4 regions of the Paenibacillus sp. FSL R7-0198 genome follow, and region 2 is predicted to be linked to each of the others. Evidence: riboswitches for the same ligand, from Rfam matches in the RefSeq annotation. Region 2 holds a riboswitch; each other region holds the start of a gene.
What was found. A riboswitch is a leader RNA that binds a small molecule or an ion and turns the genes downstream of it on or off. The one in region 2 is predicted to bind thiamine pyrophosphate.

Region 1 (5,966 bases), 500 kb from region 2:
CATCTGAATTTCGACATCGAGACCTTGATCTGCAAAGTATCCTTTTTCTTGAGCAACGTAGATGAAGGAGTGTACTGCATTCGGGTACCAGTCGAGCATAATGGACAGTTTATCTTTGGTGTCAGATGCTGTTTCGGTTGCAGACTTGCCTGTTTGTTGTGCATTGGTTGCAGCGTCTGTTGTTGGCGTGTTTTTGCTGGTATTCGTGGTGCTGCATCCGCTAACGATCAGCAAAAGGCTAATGAGCATGATGGGAAGCAGGGAGTATATACCTTTGTTATTCATAAATGAAGGTCCTCATTTCATCGTTTTGATTTGTAGAAAATGGACAGCAGCATGTTAACGACAACGTGACAGTGAACTGATTGAAGATGCTGCTGAATTTGTGCATAAGGTATGTTCTGAAGATTGTAACTTCTGTATTTACATCTAATTTCTGTCTAAGTATTATCCAACTTTTCTTTTGCCTCCATGTCCATGCCGCCGTATGCTAAACCGTTTCTCCAGCCAGGCAATCAGTACAAACAAAACGATCCCAAGCAGGGATAACAGCACAATAGCGGCAAACATCGCATCCGTGTTCATGTTGCTGGACATGCGGCGGCTGAAGTAGCCGAGACCTTTGCTGCCACCAAGCCATTCGCCAATCGTTGCCCCAACCACGCAGTACACCACGGACATCTTTAACCCCGAGAAAAAAGAGGGAAGTGCCAGCGGAACCTGGAGTTTGCAAAAAATATCCCATTTGCTGGCGCCCATGGTGAGCAGCAGTTCACGCTGCTCCGGATCGCCTTGGCGGAGTCCATCGTAGGTACTGACCACAATGGGGAAGAATGCGATTAGGAACACCACGGCGACTTTGCTCCACAACGTGTAACCAAACCACAAGATAAATACGGGAGACAAGGCAATCAGCGGGATGGTCTGACTGATCACGATGAAGGGATACAAGGCCTTTTCAATCGATCGGTTCATATGCATGCCTGTTGCTAGCGTAATTCCAGTCACTATGGACAAGACAAAACCAACAACAACCTCCATAAAGGTAGCAGGCAGATGGATGGTCAACAGCAGACGACGGTGCTCAACCAGTGAACCTATGATGGCCGTGGGTGCAGGAATGATGAAGGAGGGAACCCATCCCATACGCACAATCGTTTCCCAGATCGCCAGTAAAGAGAGCATGAGCACAATAAACAAACCATATTGGGAAAACCACTTCGAGAGCCACTTTGAACACCACGTCCAAACGCTAACCTCAGTTCTATCATTTTGCATGTAATTGTTCCTCCAGTTGTTTCCTCATCTGCACGAGAACTGGTTCGTAGATCATGTCCGAATGCCTTGGGCGTGGTAAAGGAACCATCATCTCCCGCAACTGCTGACCTTGCCCTCCTGGAGTTAACAGAATGATACGGTCACTTAACAGCAGGGCTTCTTCGATGTCATGTGTAATGAACAGCACGGTTTGTCCAAAGTCTTTCCACAGCTCCAACAACCAGCGATGCATTTCTCGTTTGGTTAAAGCGTCGAGTGCACCGAAGGGTTCATCCAGCAACATGAGCTGCCCGCCTGTAAGCAAGGTACGCAGCAATGCCACCCGCTGCCGCATGCCGCCGGATAACTCATCCGGATAGGCCTGCTCATAACCGGACAAGCCAAACCTTGCCAATCCAGCGATGATATCGGCTCGTAGTTTGTCCTTGTCCTGTCGGCCTGGTGCCAGCTCGGCAGGCAGCAGGCAGTTCTCCATGACGGTACGCCAGGATAACAGCAGGTCTTTCTGCGGCATATAGGCGACTCGTCCGAGCCGTTGTCCTTGCGGTACGTCAGCAATATCGATGGTGCCGACGGTTGGCTCATGCAAGCCTGCGAGCAGCTTGAAGAGCGTGCTTTTACCTGATCCGCTGGAGCCAATGAGCGAGACAAATTCTCCTTGTTGAACCTGAAGCGACACATTGGAGAGCACAGGGGAATCCTTTTTTTCGGAAAAAGCAAAGCTTACGTTGTGAATGGTTACATGGTTATCCATCTGATCCTCACCCCCTTGATGTCAGACTACTGCAATAACAACGGCATCCTATACTCTGCAAAAGGAACAAAAAAGACCCACCCATTTCCGGAGAAATGAGTGGGTCTGTAAGTTAAATCCGCAATTTATCTTCACATACATGAAAAAATTCCGCTTACTAAAAGGCCGCTCCACTTCCCTCCGCTGGTATGATCCAGATCAGGTTCAAAGGGTCCGAATAGTCATATTCGTCTCAGCCGCAAGGCTCCCCTAGTGCAAAAGTTCAAGATATGCAGTTGTCTGTTCAGCATATATCACTTGAACATGAACTGTAAAGAGGCAGCATGATGGAATTGTTGAGATGAACTTGGAGTCAGACCCGAACAACTGAACAATTTACCTGGGCTCCCTAACCCGATATAATAGTGGTGGCGCATATTGGCCGGATCACAAATGCAGGCGGGATTGTTCTCCCTCCGAAGCAGAATGGGGACCCGAGTTGAAAACGTTCAAAAAAGTATATATTGAGATCACGAGTATCTGCAATCTGGCATGCAGCTTCTGTCCGCAGACACAGCGTGCCAAAGGATTCATTGACCCTGAAGTCTTCAACAATATACTGGATCAAGTTAAACCACACACCAATCATATTTATCTACATGTCAAAGGCGAACCCTTGTTGCATCCCAAAATAGATTTGTTGCTCGATTCCGCACATGAGAAGGGACTCAAGGTGAACATTACAACGAATGGTACACTGCTGCCCAAGACTCAGCATAAATTGCTTGGCAAACCGGCGCTGCGACAGATGAATTTCTCCCTGCACAGCTTCGATGGGCATGAAGGTTCAACAGATCGTGACGGTTACCTGCGTCATATTTTGTCCTTTGTACACGAGGCCGTTAAGCACAATGTCATCATCTCATTCCGGCTGTGGAATCTGACACAGGATAACTTCACAAATGCTCAGATGAATCGAAATCGGGAGACTCTTGAAGTATTGGAACGTGAGTTCAATCTGGACTTCCGCATTGAGGAAAAAGTAGTTCCAGGCAGTGGGGTCAAAATTGCCCCGAATGTATATCTGAATCAGGACCATGAGTTCCAGTGGCCAAGTCTGGATGCACCTGAAGATGACGGCAAAGGCTTCTGCCATGCATTGCGTGGGCAGGCAGCTGTGCTTGTAGATGGAACGGTAGTTCCATGCTGTCTCGATGGCGAGGGTGTAATTAACTTGGGTAATGTGCACGAGAAGTCATTCTCGGAGATTATTGAGGGTGAACGAGCGAACAATCTGGTATATGGTTTCTCCAAGCGGGAAGCTGTGGAAGAGTTGTGTCGAAAGTGCGGTTATCGTCAGAGATTCGGAGCCTAGAATATATAAATTTAGTTAAAAACGAACCTACCGAAAATATTTGTTTCGGTAGGTTCGTTTTGTCTTTATTGCGAAATTATTTAGATAATAAGAATTGAAATCAATTCAGGATAACAACTTTTTTGTAAAATCATAGTCTATTAATCTTGTTTTTATGAATTTGCATGGTATTATTATCCTATTGATTAGGAGGTGAATTAGTTCTAAAGATTCATATATTATTGGATTTGCCTACCAGAAGCTTACTGAGGAGTGTGTTTTAGTTTTGAATTCAAAATGGAAAAAGTTTAATCACAAACTATCGTTAATGCTTTCTACGTCGCTGATTGTTTCTATGTTATCTATCAATTTATCTGTATCTGCAGAAGTGGCTACATCTAAAACTTCTTTTAATGACATTGATAATTCGTATGCCAAAACGGAAATAACCAAATTAGTAGAACAAGGAATACTCACAGGATTTACTGATGGGACATTTAAACCTTCCGATTCGGTAACACGAGCTCAATTAGCAAAAATTATGGTCGGTGCGCTTAATTTAAAGCCTGATAATGTCGAAGTAAGTCAATTCAGAGATGTAAAGGAAGATCAATGGTATGCCGGATATGTAGGTGCACTTGTCAAATCTGGAATTGCTCAAGGTACCTCCAAAGATAGCTTTTCGCCTAATAAAAATGTGACAAGAGAAGAGTTGGCTGTATTTTTTGTTAGAGCCTTTGGTTGGGACATTCAAGATGTAACGAGTCAAACATTCAAACCACAACTCTCAGATTTGGGTCAAGTATCTAACTGGGCGAAAGATTCTGTAACACTAGCCTATCAATCTGGTTTTATCAAAGGATTAGTTCAAAAAGATGGAACAGTAAAATTTAATCCATCAGGCGTAGCAGATCGACAGGCGCTAGCGAGACTTGCATATGAGTTTGTGACAAATAAGTCTACATATGATAGTTACATGGCTCCTGCCAAGACAGAGATTGATACTGAAGATTCAAATGAAGCAAAACCTGAAACAGCAAAACCTTCTGAAGGTAACAGTAAGGGAAATAGCGGTAGCAGCTCCGGAGATAAAGGGAACGGAAGTAACAATGGTGGAAATAGTGGAGGCGGGGAACAAACCCCTAGTAATAATCTCTCTGCTCCAGGTACATATACTCTTGGTAATGTAACTGGAAATATAACTATTAGTTCTCAAGGTGTCGTTCTAAAAAATACCAAAATAAATGGTAGGCTGAAGATACTTGAGTCCGTAGGAAACGGTGACGTGACTCTTGATAATGTTAGTGTCACGGGAACGACTGAGATTCAAGGCGGAGGACCAAATAGTATTCATGCAGTGGACTCGGTTCTTGCAACAGTGATTGTTGACAAAGCGGACGGCAGTGTTCGTTTGGTCCTTGAAGGTGGAAGTAATGTTCAGCAGATTGAAATTAGATCTGGTGCAATCGTACAGAATGTCTCCACGGGTGATGTCGGACCGATTGAAATAGCAGAGTCGATTCCCCATAATTCTTCGGTAGTGCTCAGTGGAAGCTTCGACTCTGTAATGGTTCATGCAGAACAAGTTTCAGTGGAGTTCGGAGATAATTCCACCATTGAAAATCTTGAGGTGTTCCAAGAAGCATTGAACACAGTGTTTAAAATTAACCATGGTGCTGTAGTGAGTCGGGCTATATTAAATGCAATCGTACAATTTTCTGGAGCGGGAACATTATCTTCAGCTCTGGTCAATGTAGAAGGTATTGATTTTAGTCAACTTAATCACCCCCCAGCTATTGAGGTAGATCCTACAGTGACTAGTATAGTTTATTCACCTCAAGAAACAGAGTTTTCAGCAATTGATTCGACCCGTCAGATCGTATTCACGGGTATCGCTACCTCAGCGATCAAAGATATCACTTCCATTGCAGAATGGAATGTCGAGGATAGCACCATTGCCATTGTTGACTCAGGCAAGATTCAAGCTAAAGGCAATGGTACGACAGTGGTAAAAGCTAAATATGGAGATTTCGAAATCAATGTTCCGGTAACCGTTGCAGTCTATAACGAAGGAACAGTCTATCCGACACTCAAAGGGATTCAAGTTACAAATGGAAGTGTAAAGTTGAATTTTACTGAGGGTTTGGAACCTTCCGAACTGGCTGCAAATGATTTCGTAGTTCGTGCCTATTTTGATGGGGCGGAACAACAATTGAATAACTTGCAGTACCGCAATGGCGAATTTACTTTTGATGCTATTGATAGCTATGGAGCCACATTGTACATCACTGTGGAGTCAGATGTTAATAAAACACATTTTGCAGGAAGCCAAAGTGGTGCAATCAAACTTACTGGATTCGGTGGTCACATCAAGGATGTAGCTGGAGCACCGGTTGCCAATTTAAGTATTTCTTTTAGAAGAGGCCTGGACAACAAAACAGGTGAAATTGTTGGTACTGTCAAAACGAATACTCAAGGAAACTACTATATCAATCTTCCCCCAGGCATCTACACAGGTGAACTTGGAGGTGGAGATACAAAATATATTACAACTTATCTCATTGGTGTCTCGGCAGTAAATGTGGAGAATAAACGTGAGAA
Region 2 (5,966 bases):
GATCGCCACGAATAGGCGATCCGTGCGATAAGCCGACTTTTGCAGCATCATATAATAACCAATACCCTTGTCTGCACCAATCCATTCGGCGATGATGGCACCCATCACGCTATAGGTAGCGGCAATTTTGACACCGGAGAACACGGATGGCAGCGCATGGGGGAGCTCCAGCTTCCAGAAGATATGGTGACGTTTCGCACCAGCCATGCGCATATAGTTCATCATCGCGGCGTCAGTACGGGTCAAGCCATCCATGGCCGCCACTGCAACGGGGAAGAAACATACCAGGATGATCGTAATCAGCTTGGGCAACAGCCCGAATCCGAACCAGATTAACAGGAGCGGCGCGAGCGCGATGGTTGGGATATTTTGACTAAGAATAAGTAAAGGATACAGGGCCGACTTGAGAAAAGGGACCAAATGCAGCACCATCGCAATTAATAATCCAACCGCGGTGCCGGCCGCGAATCCGATCAGGGTTAACTGAATGGTTGCGGAAGCGTGCATGCCAAGCCGCTCGGCCTGGGTTGCCGCTTCGCGGGCGATGTCGGATGGTGCAGGCAGCATCCATTTCTCAATATGGAAGAGGGAGACGGCTCCCTGCCATATCGCTATAAAGAGAATAACCGCCACAATGGGCGGCCATACACTTTTGAAATAGGCATGCATTAGCGATACTTCTCCGTCAGGGTATCCATGCTGAAGCCAGCAGGGCTATGGGCGATTTTGATCTGGGAGATGATGCTTGGGCTACCAGCCTCCACAAGTACCTCGTGCATTTTACGGACAACCTCGAGCAGTTCCTCCAGTTCTCCCTCCATCGTGGTGTCGAGCGCGTTCACCTGATATTTCAGGCCGGATTGCTGAATAACTTCAATGGCGCGATCTACGTAAGGATAAGAATTCTCGCCATTTGGCGTTTTGGGAATAACCTGAATGCTAAGTAGTGTGCTTGCCATGAGAGATCACGGCTCCTTTCGTGATAAATTGCATGAATTGAACCAGGTTTACACTTATCACTCCGATTGCAGTACCCTCTTCCGATCGCTGTTATCCCCAGATTTCTTGAATCCATTTTCAATGGGGAAATCCGGGGATAAAGGCGAACACTTTGTTTCTTCAGATGGGTTCTGCACTCTTCGTTCTTGTGTAAAAAGTTAAACTTAAGCAATTTTTATTGGGGTAAAAACGCGTTTGTATATGCCTTGCTTACATCGATCTGTTCATCGAGCAGTTTTTTGCTAAACATCCAGTCGGTGTAATTCTGCCATACTTCCTGCTTTTGCTCACCCCAGCGCGGGGCGTCATCTGTGTACTTTGGACTAAGCCATTTCTGGCTTGCCAGGACCAATTCCTTGTCCAGATCCGGTACAGCCTTGATCAGAATGTTCGCTGCGTCTTCGGGATGATCAATGGCATATTGATATCCTTCGGAAGTGGCTTTCAGAAATGCTTTCACCAGCTCAGGGTCGTTTTGGATCGTCTGCTCGTTTGTTACGAGGACAGGCGTGTAGTAATCCAATGCATCTGAATAATCCTTCACATATAACATGTCGATTGGTTCTCCGCGCAATTCGGCTTCAATCCCCGTCCAAGCGTAGAAAATCCACGCGAAATCAATGTCCCGTTTCACTGCGGTGAAAAAGTCAGCGTCACCCATGTTAATGTTTTTCACTTTGGATACATCTGCTCCGTCGCCTTCCATAATGGATTGCATCACGGCTTCTTCGACTGGGGAACCCCAACCGCCATAGGTTTTACCTTCAAAATCTTTCGGTGATTTGATATTCCGATCCGCCGGAGCAGCGAACCCGGATGTATTATGCTGAATAACTGCTGCGATGGAGACGAGAGGAACACCCTGTGTACGGGCTTGAGTTACACTCTCCTGATAACTTACGCCAAAAGGCACTTCGTTCGATGCAACCATCGTATCCGCGCCACCGGCACCTGGTTGTACAATCTCCACGTTTAAGCCTTCGGCCTTGTAAAAACCTTGATCTACAGCCGCATACAGGCCGGTATGATTCGTATTTGGTGTCCAGTCGAGCACCACTTTAATATCCTTTAAGGCGGCAGTGCCACCTTCGTTACTGCTTTCTGTATTTGTGTTGCCGTTCTGCTCTACGGGGGCGGCTTCTTTACCGCCACATGCGGCTACAGTCACCAGCAGTACACACAAGAGCAGCAGTCCCATTGTTTTACGCCATTTCATCTGTGATTCTCTCCTTCGGTATGTCCGGCCGAGTGGCACGGGGTACTCCTTGGCTTCATATCCAATCATCTTGCATAAATCGACAGATTTATACCAGTTGAGATCTGGATAACGTCACTTTTTTTAGCTCTCTGGCTATATAAAAGAACATTAAAAAAGCGTCCCGTAATCCGGGACGCGTGCAGGCGTTAGAGAGGTGGCGTTCAGCCATAGGGCTGTGCCATTTCGATATACTCCGATTCCTACGCTGGCATGATCCAGATCAGGTCTAAGGGTTAGTATCTTGGTGGGATACACTCTCAGCCGGCCAATTCCGACTCCCCTGGGAAACTATGAAGTTACGGGCATTACTAGGTGTAATTATAGGCCAGCAGGTGGAACGTGTCCAGTCAGGAACTGGATGGGGACACGTATGAACTTATCAAACAGACCGTTATACATATGTATAACGGTCTGTTTGGATGTGTTATTTTCATTAATTATCGTGGCGAATCATATAAGGAAATCTGACTGAGTGCAAAAGCATCGGATTTTGGGTCATAGCCTACCTGTTTCTGAGTGGTTTCCAGATTCAATCGTTTAAACCGATTATTCGAGATCCCATGCAGTATGGTGAAGGGCTCCAGATTGGTAACGGTAATGGCTTTGAACATCAAATCACACAAGTCAGCCGGACTAATATACGCGCTCATATCCCTTGCTTCCAGCGCTGGTCCGTCCGGTTGAAAATCATCATATGCACCTATACGTATCGCAACACTTTGTAAACCCTCGGTATACGCAAAATAGGAAGCGAGCGATTCTCCAAAACATTTGCTAACCCCGTACAAATTCCGTGGGTGTGTTGGCATGTCCGGATAGACTTGAGCATCAATGGGATACCCCTCAATCGTCTGTGCACTGCTCGCCAGAATGACTCTTTGCACACCTTGGTCCTTAGCTGCACGGAATACATTAAATGTACCTTTGATATTGATGTCCAACAACGATTCATAGAATCCGGCATTCGGGGAAGGGTCTCCCGCCAGATGTACTACCACATCCATGCCTTCGCAAGCATGCTGACAGGCTTCAGGGTCTGTCACATCCAGTGTCATGATCTCATGGTCGGTTTCTTGATACGTATGCAGTCTGCCGATATTCAAATCCGTTAGTCGCAGGTGATATGCTTCTGACAAGTGTTGGGACAAGTCCCGGCCAATTTTCCCGGCTGCGCCAGTAATTAAAATGTTCATGAAATCAACTCCAATTCTTAGCGCTGGAAGAACTCAATCCATTCCTTTTCAGGTCCATAGATGAAGAAATAGCGGTAACCGTTAGGCAGTGTAATAATCTCTCCATCAATAAATACGGCTTTGGTGGCTTGGATGCGTTTGTACTCAGAATCAAGGTCATCTACATGGATCGCAAAATGGTGTACCGTACCTTCGGAAGGCAGCTTGTCGCTGTATCCTTGAATTAACTCAATCTCAGTCTCGTTACTTCCATTGAAGCCGAGAAAGGCGAGCTGAATGACACCGTTCGTATGCGTCACCCGGTCTTTCAGTTCCAATCCAACAACCTCCGTATAAAAACGAAGCGTAGTATCCAGATCACGAACGGCAATGCCGACGTGGTCAATGCGCTTTTGAAAACTCATAATTATATTCCTCCAAATGTAGTAAATTCTCTACCATTTTAAGGGATATCATAGGGCTGTACTACGAGGTTGTCAAATCGGATTTTAATTTGAAAAAACCATAAATGTTCACATAATGTTCACTTATGTGGAGGGTTTCCTCATCTCTATAATTACGAAGGTAAACAGAGAGGATGAGAGAATTGCCAGCAAGCAAGAAGGAACAAATTATTTTCGGATTAATGATGTGTACAGGAATGGTCTTGGTCATGATGTTCTTCAATCTATGGCACAGTGGGTTACTCGGCAAGATGTCCCCGCTTGAGATACTGCTTCAATTCATATTATGTTTTGTCATCGCGTTTCTGGTGGAGTCTTTCATTGTTGGCCCTGTGGCGAGAAAGATTGCATTCTCCTTGCCCTTCGACAAGTCCAACAAGATTTTGGGTGTGCTTGCTATGTCATTTTTTATGGTGATTGGCATGGTACTGATTATGTCCATGTATGGAATGATCTCGGCATATCTCGCGGATCAATTAAGTGGGTCATTCGTACTCCGTACGTACCTTCATACAATCGCTCGTAACTTCAGCCTGGCGCTTCCATATCAATTGATCATTTTGGGGCCACTCGTCCGATATGTATTTGGTAAATTCATCAAGGATAACGGGCCCGTAATGCCTGTCGTTAACAAAAGTGTGTGATTCACCCAGACCCAAAGTATTTCCTGGGCAATCTTGTGCAAATGAATAGATCGTATTTTCACCTTTAATGAAAGGTGATCAGCGAGGCAAAGATAGGACACTTTCCACCATGATAACAGCGCTAACGAATCGAGGACACCTTATTAGGCCAGTTTTTAGGGAATGAAAAATCTAACGAATCTCAGGGGTGTTATTATGCAGAAAAACTGCAACGAGACCTTGAATTTTAGATAATTACCTACAATAACGTCTTTAGGATTCGTTAGATTTCAAACATGCGGAAATGGAGGGGAATAGCGTGTGTTAGGTTCGTTAGAACAGAGTAACGCTACAACAAAATATCCACCGTCAGGTCATGGCGGTGGACATCTCAATCTCTATAATAGGTATTCTATTTCTAATTCTAATTCTCAGGACTGCATCGACACATAACTGTTAAGTCGCTGGATCCACCACATGTTTGTTCTGCCATTGATACGTGATTACGCTAATGACAAGCAGGCCAACTGCAAAGATCGCAAGCATCCATGCAGATTGATTAACCGCCAGATGATCAAGACTCCATCCCGTAGTCAAAGGCAGAATGGCACCGCCAACTCCACCTGAGGCAATCAAAATGCTGGGTGTGGATTCTTCAGTTCCGGGCAGCAGTTTACTGGCGAAGACAAGGGCAATGGAGAAAATACCTGACATCGCAAGTCCAAGCAGCAAGATGATGAGAAATGCAGACCAGATTTGGTTTGTAAATGGAAATAGCATTAACAAAAGAACAGACGCGAGACAACTGTACAGGACATATACGCGGTATTGGAATTTCTCTGCGATATACCCGGCGAAGAGTCGTCCTACGGACATGGCAATCCAGAAACAGGTGACACTAAGCGCTGCTCCGGCTTCCTTCATGTTCATTTTCTCAATCAGGATCGCCGGCATGAAGTTCGCAAGACTCATTTCTGTGCCAACATATAGGAAGAAGAACAGAACGAATAATACCAGAAGAGTCCTGTTACGGCCACGATAGGTTGGACTGGGTGTACTTGGAGATGCGGGATGCATCTCACCCGATGTCCCAGCAGAGTGCGTATTTACGGAAGCGTGATTTGAACTCTGTCGCTCCAGAAACTTATCGAGTTCACCGAATGATCCTTTTGCCCAGAAAACAAAGGTCAGCGATGCGCAGATCGCAACAACGAGAAAGGAGAGACGCCAGTATCCGGCAGCAATCAGACCGCTGGCAATAAGCGGCATGACCATCGCCCCGATCCCGAATAACACTTCCAGTCGACTCATGGCAACGGCTGTATTGTCTTTGATTGCAGCGATGATAATGGTGCCAATAACAGCCTCAACCATTCCGAATCCAAAGCCGGCAGCGGGTGCAATGACGAACATCCAGCCCCATGGTGGCAACAGCATGTAGGATAATTCT
Region 3 (5,966 bases), 240 kb from region 2:
TCACTGCTTGTCTTCGTTACATGACTCAGGAAAGTTGAGACACGGCGCAGATATTCTTTCGGATGCTCCCGGAAAATAAGTTCATGATGCGCGTCCTGTACAATCCATACATCCGAATACGGATTAGTCTGGTTGGCGGCGAGCTGCTCCGCAATTGGATAAGGCGCCTTCTCGTCCTCTGTACCATGGATGAAGAAAATCGGGAACGGATAATCTTCCTTTTTCACTTCCTGATACGGGATCTGTTGCAATCCGGTACCATTCAGAACAGGGAACAACAGATTCATGATCTCGAGTGTGGGCTGACGCGGGAGATCGATCTGGTTATGAATGTTGTGGTACAGCGTATCCGGCTCAAGCAGGAACGTACTGTCCAGAATCATTGCATCCACTTCCTGTGTAATCAGCCCAGTCTGAAGCGCTGTACCGGCACCCATCGAGAAGCCCCAGACAACCAGTTCCTGCGCACCACGTTGCTTGGCGAACTGGATCGCACCGAGCAATTGCTGTGACTCAGCTTTGCCACCTGTGGCTACAGCTTTGTTCACCTGTGAGGCGAAGCCATAATCGAACATGACCACGTTGAACCCAAGTTGATGGGCATAGTGTGCCAGGTCATACATGGGTACCCATGTTTCTTCACGATTGGCACCATAGCCGTGACTGAAAATAATCGTTTTGCTTGCAGCATTGTCAGCAGGTATATACCATCCCTGCATCGTCCGGCTGCCATCTGCTGCCGGGAACGTGATGTCTTCATACTTCATGTTCTTGGCCTGCATTGGATTGGAGAAGACCGGTGCTACAGTAGGATTGGATAATACCCATGCGATATAACCATGCAGTGCGATAAAACAAAACAGTAGAAAAAATACAACGGAGAGCAGCAACGCTACGATAATATGTTTGAACCGAATCAGCCTCGGTGATAGGGAAGAGGGCAGATCGGACACTTTTGTATGCAGCGGGGCTTCGCTCTGGGATGTTGGATACATGAATGCCCCTCCTTTGAAGTTCAGTTGAAGATAACAACGACATGAAAAGAGAATTGCGTTTATTTCAGAGCCTGCTTCAGAGCGATATCTTAATGTAATATATCTTTATCGTATGTTCCAGTATAGTCAAAGTCAATTGATTGAGGGCATTTGTTACGCAATTGTTATATAGTTCTTAAGATATATGGGTAACATTACCTTAGTGTGTAAATTACAGGGGATTAAGTCTTATAAAAAGGAAAAATTTACAGGTTAGCCTATTTTGATTTTGGCTCTTTTTGGTTTACAGATGAGACCGTTTCTCATATAATTTATGTAACCAAGTTTCATGTGATGAAACATGAGGAGGGCATTATGCCATGGAAGATCGCAAGTTAACCGTCCGGGCTGTGGAACGGGCGCTGGATATATTATTATGTTTTACCACACGCAGTGATCTGGGACTCACCGAAATTGCCAGCCAGATCGGCTTGCACAAAAGTACAGTGCACCGTTTGATGGCTACGCTGGAGGATCGAGGGTTCGTGATCCGTGATGCAGCAACAGAGAAGTACCGACTTGGCATCCGAATCTGGGAGCTGTCAGCTCATATGTCCCGCAGTGATGATCCCGCTATTCTGCTGCTGCCTGCGATGGAGCGACTGAGAGATCGATTGGGAGAGACCGTGAGTCTGTACCTGCGTGATGGGAGTGAACGGATACGGATTCAGGCTGTGCAAAGTGATCAGGCGATTCGCCGAGTCGCCCCCGTTGGTGTTAGACTCCCGCTGTCTGTGGGCGCTTCCAGCAAAGTTTTGATGGCGTTTGCCACGGACGAGGATCGTGAAGAACTGATGAACGGCCCGGAATGGCCGGTGTTTATTGATCCCGCGGTGTATTTAGCGCAAATGGGAGATATCCGGGATAACGGATATGCGACGAGTTATGAGGAACGTGAGCCGGGAGCTGCCGCGGTATCTGTACCGATTATGGATCGCAGAGGCAATATTGCAGCTGCGCTCTCGGTCTCAGGGCCTGTCAGCCGACTCTCGCAGGAGACATTGCATGAATACGCACCTGTGTTGAAGGATGCTGCTACGCAGATGGGGCTCATGTTATCCTGATGTTGAGGTGAGGTTTTTTCTCCAATTGAGTTAGTGTTCTGGAATATAAAGGTTGTTTTTATGTTCCGGTTGCGCTACTCTGTAATGGACGGCCCAACGGAGCCAGCTTCATTGAATATGAACGGCGGCTTATGTAAGCCGCAACTTACTAACGTTACTGGGGGAGTCCGAATTGTCCGGACTGAGACGGAATCGCATGAGATTCCGGACCCTTTGCACCTGATCTGGATCATACCAGCGTAGGGAAGTAATCGGCGATATGACCTCAACCACCTCATGATGTGACCCTTGTAGTCTCCGTTAAGGAGCTGATTGAAGGTGCATTATTGGTGATGGACATAAAAGTCGGTTCCTTCGGGGACCGGCTTTTTTATATACAGGGAACGGGCGATATAGCGCGGATTTTATGGGCTTCTTTTTCGATAACCTGCGGAAGTGGGCTTGGATGAGGAGGGAAGTCTTATAGATCGATGATCTGTGGCAGCCTCCGTCTGTTGTGAACTGTACATAAATAATGTCTCCTCTGGTCTGGTGTAGGATCGCTCTTTCTTCTCTGTGCTCTGGATGATTTGGGACAGGTGCGTAAGTGAGCTGATGACGATACCAATGAAACCAAGTGAACGAACACTGAGGAGGAGACAAGCGAACATGAGTACAGGAAACCAAACGGGACAACAAGCGATGGAACAGGAACATAACGGTCAGCAGGTGGGAAAAGAAACAGGAGCGGCCGGACGGGTTCAGCCTTTTCCGGGCAGCCGCAAAGTCTACATTCAGGGCTCACGGCCGGACATTGCTGTACCGGAGCGTGAGATAGCCCTTCATGACACGAATACTCCCCAAGGGGTGGAGCATAACGAACCGCTGCGTGTCTACGATACGAGCGGCCCGATGACCGATCCCGCATTTCATGCGGATATCCGTGCAGGTCTGCCAGCCCTGCGCACCCGATGGATCACAGAGCGCGGCGATGTTGAAGCTTATCAGGGCCGTACGGTTAAACCGGAGGATAACGGACTGAAGCACGGAGGGAAGAGAGCGGGAGCCGAAGAGTACCCTGGATTGCGTGGAAAACCGCTACGGGCACAGACAGGACGCTGTGTGACCCAGATGCACTACGCGAGGCAGGGAGTCATTACGGCAGAGATGGAGTTTGCCGCCATTCGTGAAGGCGTGGAACCGGAATTTGTGCGGCAGGAGCTGGCGAGTGGACGGGCCATTCTGCCATCCAACATCAATCACCCGGAGAGTGAGCCGATGTTGATCGGTCGTCATTTTCACGTGAAAATCAATGCCAACATCGGCAACTCTGCAGTATCTTCCTCCATCGAGGAAGAGGTCGAGAAGATGACCTGGGCGGTACGATGGGGATCGGATACGGTGATGGATCTGTCCACAGGCAAAAACATTCATACCACCCGGGAATGGATCATCCGCAATTCACCTGTGCCGATTGGTACGGTGCCGCTGTATCAGGCGCTGGAGAAGGTGAATGGCGAAGCGGAAGCGCTGACCTGGGAGTTGTACCGTGACACACTCATAGAGCAGGCAGAGCAGGGCGTGGACTACTTTACGATTCATGCAGGTGTACTGCTGCGTTATATCCCGATGACCGCCAAGCGAATGACAGGCATTGTGTCTCGCGGTGGGTCCATTATGGCAGCATGGTGTCTGGCACATCATCAGGAGAATTTTTTGTACACCCATTTTGAAGAAATCTGCGAGATTATGAAAAGGTATGATGTGGCGTTTTCGTTGGGAGATGGACTTCGTCCAGGCAGTATCTACGATGCCAATGACGAAGCTCAGATGGCGGAACTGGCTACGCTTGGGGAACTGACGCAGATCGCATGGAAGCATGATGTGCAGGTGATGATCGAAGGCCCGGGTCATGTGCCGATGCATAAGATCAAGGAGAATGTGGACTTGCAGATGGAGATCTGTAAAGAAGCACCGTTCTACACACTTGGGCCGCTGACGACCGACATTGCCCCGGGTTACGATCACATCACATCCGCCATTGGTGCGGCCATGATTGGTTGGTTCGGCACGTCCATGCTCTGTTATGTTACGCCAAAAGAACATCTGGGCCTGCCTAACAAGGATGATGTGCGGGAAGGGGTTATCGCCTACAAGATCGCAGCTCATGCCGCCGATCTGGCAAAAGGCCATCCACGTGCCCAGCGCCGGGATGATGCATTGTCCAAAGCGCGCTTCGAGTTCCGCTGGAGGGACCAGTTCAACCTGTCGCTAGACCCTGAACGTGCGCTGTCCTACCATGATGAGACGCTGCCAGCAGAAGGGGCTAAGGAAGCTCATTTCTGCTCGATGTGCGGTCCGAAGTTCTGTAGCATGCGCATTACGCAGGACATTCGTACCTTTGCGGCGGACAAAGGATTGTCCGAGAATGAGGCTGTAGCAGCGGGCATGCAGGAAAAGGCCGAGGAATATCGGACACGTTCCTAGGAGCGGGTACAGCGCAAGCTGGGCAGTCTGACATCGTTTGTAGGTGAGAATACTGCTATTATGTCGTCTGCTTCATCTTACTGATCAGCTTCCTGATACTTTTTATCAGCATTATGGTTGATTGTCTAGCAGATGTTTAATAAAATGAATGTAAGTAAACACCAATAAGAGTAGCCAGGCCAATGGCTACTCCTGCACAGCATTTGCGGTGGGTATTCCTCCGAGTGCAGCAAGTTCAGATGAAGTGACCCGTCAGGCCGTCAACCTGTGGCGGGTCACTTCTTTTTACGATCGATGTATGTCAGGAGCGCAATAATTAACATCGCGAACACGATTACGTCGTTAAAAGAGAAGTTCATAGGATCACCTCCCACTGGAGGCAAGCCTATTTCCCACCACAAATTGGCTGTACAAAGTGATTATACCATTTGAAATGCTCTTGTTCGAGAGCATTTTTATTTTGCAAAAGGAAGCAATATAGTAGTTTTCACATGATTTTAGCGATTGTAATATTTCACTCCAAACCCGCTACTACTATCGAGCCAGGCCCAAATTCTTCTCCAAATACGCGGCAAGCAATGCCAGCGGGCTATGGATCGGAATCCCGCTATCTACTGTAACCTGGGCAGCTGCGGGAGCCATAGACAGTTGGGCTGCCACTACCGTTTTACCCGAATACTGCTCAGCAATCTGCTGTAATCCTTCACGTACCGCTTCGAGATACCCTTGCTGATCTCCACGCATAATCAACTCAAATGTCCCAGGGATGCATACCGCTTCCGTCTGATATGTCTTGGCAACGTGTAGTTGCCCATTCTCATCCTCTTGCTGTAAAGCCTGGTTCACCCGTGCCATCGTGCCTTCAATGGTTGCAGGGTTGGTGAATGCTATGATGTAATCTCCTGCTACTCGCCGCATCTCCTGCAATAACGGATCATCTATGCCGATCACGGGCACAGGGACCTGTGTGGCTTCCTGCTCCAGTACTGTCGCAAACAGGGTACACGTGACCAGAATGGCATCTGCATGACACTCAGCGATCCATTGGAGCGTCTGGGCTACCTTCTCGTGAATAACGACCTCGGAAAAGTCAGCGTCATGTTTAAGACGGTCCAGACCTGGATCGACGTAATGGACCAATTCAACTTCATAAGGAGCAAGCGTCTCTTCAATTAAGGCGATGTTGGAATAATGAGCGTGAAAACAACCAATGGTGATCATGTGCTAAGTCCCCTTTTACAGTTCGTATATGTCATGTCATGGAAATGATTGTAGATATTTAAACCATTATAGAAACATGCCTTAGAACTGTACAGTCGTTTATGGCTCAACGCCAATAACCGCCCTTCCGCCAAGCTGCGGAAAGACGGTCGATAACCTGACTCGAATAGGGTCCGGTGTC
Region 4 (5,966 bases), 3.4 Mb from region 2:
ATGACAAAATTATGGAAGAGGTTCCTGATATGTTTACATTACTTTCAGAAAAGACGGGACCTGTGCTAGAATAGGGTTTCGGAACAATCACAAAAGTAATGTCTAATAGATAGGAGCAACCTCATCTTATGAGTTTATTGTCAGTAGAGAACGTAAGTCACAATTTTGGAGATCGCACGTTATTTAAAAATGTATCGTTTCGTTTACTTGCCGGAGAGCGCGTAGGGCTTGTTGGTGCCAATGGTGTAGGTAAATCCACATTAATGAACATCCTTACCGGTAAATTGCTTAAAGATAGTGGAAAAGTGGAATGGACACCTAAGGTCCGTTATGGATATCTGGATCAGCACACGAAGCTTACGCCAGGTAAAACCATTCGTGACGTGCTTAAAGATGCATTCCTTCCGTTGCTTGAATTGGAAAAAGAAATGATGAATATTACGGACCAGATGGCAGATGCAGATCCAGATAAGCTGGAGCAGTTGCTGGAAGAGATGGGCGATATTCAGGAACAACTGGAACAGGGCGACTTTTATCTGATTGACGTAAAAGTGGAAGAGATGGCTAATGGTCTTGGTTTGTCCGCAATTGGTCTTGATCGGGATGTCGCAGCTCTAAGTGGTGGACAACGTACCAAGGTGCTGCTTGCCAAGCTTCTGCTCGAGAAACCTACAGCTCTGTTACTGGATGAGCCGACCAACTATCTGGATGTAGAGCATATTGAATGGCTGTCACGTTACCTGAAGGACTACCCGCACGCGTTCCTCTTAATCTCCCATGACACGGAATTCATGAATGAAGTCGTAAATGTCATTTATCATTTGGAATTTGCCAAATTAACGAGATATGCAGCGAACTATAACAAGTTCCTCGAGATGGCTGATATGAATAAAGCCCAGCATATTGATGCATACGAGAAGCAGCAAGAGTACATCAAGAAGCAGGAAGATTTCATTCAGCGTAACAAGGCACGTGCTTCAACTTCAGGTCGAGCGAAGAGTCGGGAGAAGCAGTTGGACAGAATTGAACGTATTGATCGCCCAGATGAAGCGGCCAAACCAACGTTCAAATTTAAGGATGCCCGTGCGAGCAGCAAAACGGTCTTTGAGGGCATTGATTTTGAAATTGGATATACGTATCCTTTGCTGCCTAAGATGACAATGACAATCGAACGTGGTGAGAAAATTGCCATCGTAGGTTGTAATGGTGTGGGTAAATCGACGCTGTTGAAAACCATCCTGGGAAAAATATCTCCACTCAGTGGAAAGACTTTCTTAGGAGATTATCTCGAAACGGCATATTTTGAGCAGGAGGTTCGTGCTGGGAATATCACGCCGATTGAGGATGTCTGGAATGAGTTTTCACATTTGACCCAAAATGAGGTCCGAGGTCATCTCGCTCGCTGTGGGTTGAAAAATGAGCACATTACTCGTCCGCTTAATATGCTGAGTGGTGGAGAACAAGCCAAGGTTCGTTTATGCAAACTCTTGATGCGTGAAAGCAACTGGATTCTATTTGATGAGCCGACGAACCATCTGGATGTCACAGCTAAAGCGGAGTTGCAGCGTGCTTTGAAAGAATTCAAGGGAACGGTGTTACTGGTATCTCATGAACCTGATTTCTACGAGGGTTGGGTTACCAAAACATGGAATGTCGAAGAATGGTCTGAGAAAAACTAGACGATTTAAGACAATGTTTAACAGAAATGACGGTGACAAAAAAATCCGTCTATGGTAACATAGGCTACAACTTCATATGAACACTAGGGGGGCCGCACGATGCGGCTGAGATGGAAGAATGCGATTCCGGACCCTTTGCACCTGATCTGGATCATACCAGCGTAGGGAAGTGGCGAGCGCGTTTCAGTGAATGACGTGAGCAAACGGCAACTCAAAAGGACCGTCTGCTTAACGAATTGAAACATGCAGTTGCGTGTATAACGTTATGGCTATAAGGTCTATAGCTTTATTGCACGAAATGAACTGTATGCTTCAGTCAGTCATCTGGTTCAATAATTAATACGCAGCCACTCCCCTACGGGAGTGGCTTTTTTTGTGTTTTCATAGCATTCACGCATGGAAGGAGAGGGATGGTACGGTAATTTCTCATGAACATGTACACAGATCATTTGAATTGCATGTTGTATCTACGGGTGCAGGGGATCAAGCATCTTTTGTAAAAGCTGCAAAGGACGTTTGGCCATCAGTGGACTATATTCATATACGAGAAAAACAACTCACATGGCAAGACAAGATCGATTGGGCTGAAAGTCTGCGCAGCGTTGGCGTTCCATCTTGTCGCATCGTTATCAATGGTTCAGAACTGCCTTTACAGAATGACATCTGTGGCGGTGTACATTGGGGGCAAGATGCGATACGCAACTGTAACCCTGCTGTCATGAGCAATGTGCAGCGCCTTCGTCTGGGTGTATCTGTTCATTCAATCGATGAGGCAAAAATCGCTGAAGAACGGGGAGCCGATTATCTTTTCTTCGGGCATGTCTACTCAACCAACAGTAAGCCTGATCTTGACCCCAGAGGATTACATGCTCTTGCTGAAGTGTGCAGGCGTGTCTCCATTCCTGTCATGGCGATTGGGGGTATCGGACCGGGAAACATTCACGTTATTCGCTCTGCAGGGGCACAGGGAGTCGCCGTGATCTCTAATGTATGGGCGAGCGAGTCACCGGATCGGGCGGCTGCATTATTAAGGCAGGCTATCGTTGCTACAGAAAGTCTGAGTCCCTGAATCAAGGAGATGAGAGGATGAAAGAGATCGTTATTGATAAACCGGATAAGTTTCATGCAGAAACGATTATTGTAGGTGGAGGCGTTGTTGGTTGTGCTATCGCTTATGAGCTTGCTTCCCGTGGACAGGATGTGCTGTTGCTGGAGCGTTCGGCGATTGCAGGAGGCACTTCTTGCGCGGCGGCTGGAATGCTGGCGGCAGACAGTGAGGATTTTGCTCATCCTTTGATGGCTAAGCTTGCCAGACAGAGTAGACAGTTACTTATCGAGCAACAGGTGCTAATGGCTACACTCAGTGAGGTAGAGACTGGCCTGCAATGCCAGGGATTCCTAACTCCTTTTCGTTCATACAGTGAATTAAGTAGTTATAAGGACAATCGGAAGTCTGCGTTGTCTGCTTCTGCTGATGAGGTATGGTGGGATCGTTCCGTTGTGCAACAGGAGGCATCATGGCTTAACAGAGATACGTATGGAGCCTACTACAGACCTTACGAGAGTGAGATTCTTCCAGTCCATCTAACGAAGGCATATGCTGAATCCGCTCAAGCATTTGGAGCACGGGTTATGGAGGACATACAGGATATACGTGTGCAAGCAAACGAACATGGCGTGCAGGGAATCACCACATCGATCGGTGAGATGAGATGTAAACATGTCATTATAGCGGCTGGATTACAGAGTGAAGAGTTGATGAGACATGTGAATCTGAGCATGCCTGTGTGGTCGGTAAAAGGAGAAATAGCCGCCGTTCAGTTCTCAGATGAACATGCTGGGTACAGACCTGACAGAACGGTGTATGCAGAGGATATCTATATTGTTCCCAAAGCTAATGGCGAAGTTTGGCTCGGGGCAACCAGTCTGCCAGGCAGAACCGATCTGAACGTTTCTGTACAGGGTGTTCAGAAGCTGCTAACAGCAGCTACCCACTGGGTGCCTGGGATGAAAGAAGCACAATTTATACGAGCGTGGGCAGGCGTAAGACCGGCAACTCCAGATGGATTGCCTTATATAGGTGCTTGCAAGAGTATAACAGGGCTGTTCGCCGCCTTTGGGCATTACCGCAACGGTATCTTGCTTAGTGCGATAACAGGAAGACTTATCGCTGAGTTGCTCGCTGGCAAAAGCTCAGAAGAACTCGGAATTGAGGCGCTGAGTCCGGAGCGATTGAACAGAAAGGGAGTGGTGCAGTGAATATCATCGTTAATGGTCAACGGATGGAGATTGAAGACAGATTGAATCGTGTGGATAAACTGCTTAAATCTTTTGATCTGCAAGTCAAGACTGTAGTTGTAGAGCTGAACAAGCATATTTTAACCCGTGAGTATCATGAAACGACGGCATTAAGAGAAGGCGATCGAATCGAGATTGTACATTTTGTAGGAGGCGGTTGATGATGTTGAACATTGGTAAATATACGTTTGAGTCCAGATTGTTGCTCGGAACAGGCAAGTTTTCGGATCTGGAAGTGCAAAGTCAGGCTGTGGAAGCATCTGAAACGGAAGTTTTAACCTTTGCTGTTCGTCGTCTGAATCTGGAGGAGCGCAACCAGAAGCATTTCCTGGATACATTGGATCTGGACAAATACACTCTTCTTCCGAATACGGCTGGAGCTTCCAATGCGGAAGAGGCGGTGCGAATTGCCGAGCTTGCGCGGGCTTCAGGACTTTGTGATATGATAAAAGTCGAAGTCATCGGAGATGGAATTACGCTACTCCCAGATCCGATTGAAACGTACAAGGCTTGCGAAAGTTTGCTTGAAAAGGGCTTCACGGTATTGCCTTATATTTCAGATGATGTCATTCTGGCCAAAAGGCTGCAATTGCTTGGCGTACATGCTGTAATGCCTGGCGCTTCTCCCATCGGAGCTGGCAGAGGCATCATCAATCCCTATAACCTTGAGATCATCATTGAGCAGGCCGTTGTACCTGTGATTGTGGACGCAGGATTGCGCTCCCCCAAAGATGCTGCTTATGCGATGGAACTTGGTGCCGATGGCGTATTGTTAAATACAGCCGTATCCGGATCAGGGGATCCAGTGAGCATGGCTAAGGCGATGAAATTGGGGGTAGAGGCAGGTAGGCTGGCTTATGAGGCAGGCATGATTCCCGTAAAGCGTTATGCAGCAGCCAGTAGTCCGGTGGAAGGAATGGTTCATACATGATAAATCAACAATCAACATCCTCGGAGCAGGCCGATCGGTATTCCAGACAGGAACGTTATGCGCCGCTGGGCAAGGAAGGTCAGGCGAGATTAAAGGGCAGCAGAGTTTTAATCGTTGGTGCTGGCGCACTGGGAACAGGGATCGCAGAAACGTTAGTTCGTTCAGGAGTCGGACACTTGACGATTGTGGATCGTGATTATGTGGAGTGGAGTAACCTGCAGCGACAGCAATTATATGTAGAACAGGACGCGATTGAACGGATGCCGAAGGCGATGGCGGCGGAAAAACGGTTATCTGCCATTAATTCCACGGTTCATGTGGAAGGGAAAGTGTTGGATGTCAGAGTAGATGAGTTGGAAGAACTCGTTCAGCATGCAGACTTGATTATGGATGCAACGGATAATTTTGATACCCGACTACTCATTAATGATATGGCACAGAAGCACCGTATTCCCTGGATTTATGGTGGATGCGTAGGTAGTTACGGCATCACCTATACGTTTATGCCCGGAGATACGCCATGTTTAAATTGTTTGTTGGGTGAAGTCCCTCTGGGTGGAGATACTTGTGATACATCTGGCATCATACCCCAAGCGGTACAGATGGTAACGGCGAATCAGACAGCAGAGGCGATGAAATTGCTTAGTGGCAATGCAAATGCATTGAGACGTAAGTTGTTGTCATTTGACGTTTGGAGGAACGAATACATATCCATCAATGTGGATGGTGCGAAAAAGCAAGACTGCCCTTCCTGCAGCGATTCGGCAACGTATCCATATCTTTCTGCGTCCAATCTGGAGAAAACCGATGTGTTATGTGGCAGGGATACCGTTCAGATCCGGCCTGCACGGCGTATGAATCTGGATCTTCAACAAACGGCGGATCGTCTGGATAGACTTCAAGAAGGAAAAGTGGAATCCAATCCGTTTTTGGTTTCTTTTACAACAGGAGTCCATAGAATGGTTATTTTCCAAGATGGACGTGTCCTCGTACACGGAACAAACGACACAGCTGAAGCACGTACGCTCGTCCATCGCTACTTTGGTTAAAGCAAGAAA

Region 1: linked by a shared signal. The riboswitch ahead of MKY87_RS20295 (ABC transporter ATP-binding protein) and the one ahead of MKY87_RS18195 (ABC transporter substrate-binding protein) in region 2 are both predicted to bind thiamine pyrophosphate.
Region 3: linked by a shared signal. The riboswitch ahead of thiC (phosphomethylpyrimidine synthase ThiC) and the one ahead of MKY87_RS18195 (ABC transporter substrate-binding protein) in region 2 are both predicted to bind thiamine pyrophosphate.
Region 4: linked by a shared signal. The riboswitch ahead of MKY87_RS03170 (thiamine phosphate synthase) and the one ahead of MKY87_RS18195 (ABC transporter substrate-binding protein) in region 2 are both predicted to bind thiamine pyrophosphate.

Annotation. Positions count from the first base shown of each region.
Region 1 covers NZ_JBBOCB010000001.1:4,669,173-4,675,138, forward strand. Annotated here, with positions in the region: gene MKY87_RS20285 (ABC transporter substrate-binding protein) at 1-285, opposite strand, end outside; gene MKY87_RS20290 (ABC transporter permease) at 448-1,278, opposite strand; gene MKY87_RS20295 (ABC transporter ATP-binding protein) at 1,268-2,032, opposite strand; TPP riboswitch at 2,191-2,293, opposite strand; gene MKY87_RS20300 (radical SAM/SPASM domain-containing protein) at 2,511-3,386, shown strand; gene MKY87_RS20305 (S-layer homology domain-containing protein) at 3,652-5,966, shown strand, end outside.
Region 2 covers NZ_JBBOCB010000001.1:4,173,467-4,179,432, forward strand. Annotated here, with positions in the region: gene MKY87_RS18185 (ABC transporter permease) at 1-669, opposite strand, end outside; gene MKY87_RS18190 (thiamine-binding protein) at 669-959, opposite strand; gene MKY87_RS18195 (ABC transporter substrate-binding protein) at 1,175-2,215, opposite strand; TPP riboswitch at 2,437-2,549, opposite strand; gene MKY87_RS18200 (NAD-dependent epimerase/dehydratase family protein) at 2,695-3,450, opposite strand; gene MKY87_RS18205 (VOC family protein) at 3,468-3,854, opposite strand; gene MKY87_RS18210 (hypothetical protein) at 4,028-4,537, shown strand; gene MKY87_RS18215 (MFS transporter) at 4,973-5,966, opposite strand, start outside.
Region 3 covers NZ_JBBOCB010000001.1:4,412,415-4,418,380, forward strand. Annotated here, with positions in the region: gene MKY87_RS19250 (alpha/beta hydrolase) at 1-995, opposite strand, end outside; gene MKY87_RS19255 (IclR family transcriptional regulator) at 1,355-2,098, shown strand; TPP riboswitch at 2,248-2,361, shown strand; gene thiC (phosphomethylpyrimidine synthase ThiC) at 2,780-4,564, shown strand; gene MKY87_RS19265 (hypothetical protein) at 5,099-5,785, opposite strand.
Region 4 covers NZ_JBBOCB010000001.1:770,237-776,202, reverse strand. Annotated here, with positions in the region: gene MKY87_RS03175 (ABC-F family ATP-binding cassette domain-containing protein) at 129-1,679, shown strand; TPP riboswitch at 1,755-1,864, shown strand; gene MKY87_RS03170 (thiamine phosphate synthase) at 2,053-2,748, shown strand; gene thiO (glycine oxidase ThiO) at 2,766-3,938, shown strand; gene thiS (sulfur carrier protein ThiS) at 3,935-4,138, shown strand; gene MKY87_RS03155 (thiazole synthase) at 4,141-4,908, shown strand; gene MKY87_RS03150 (ThiF family adenylyltransferase) at 4,905-5,957, shown strand.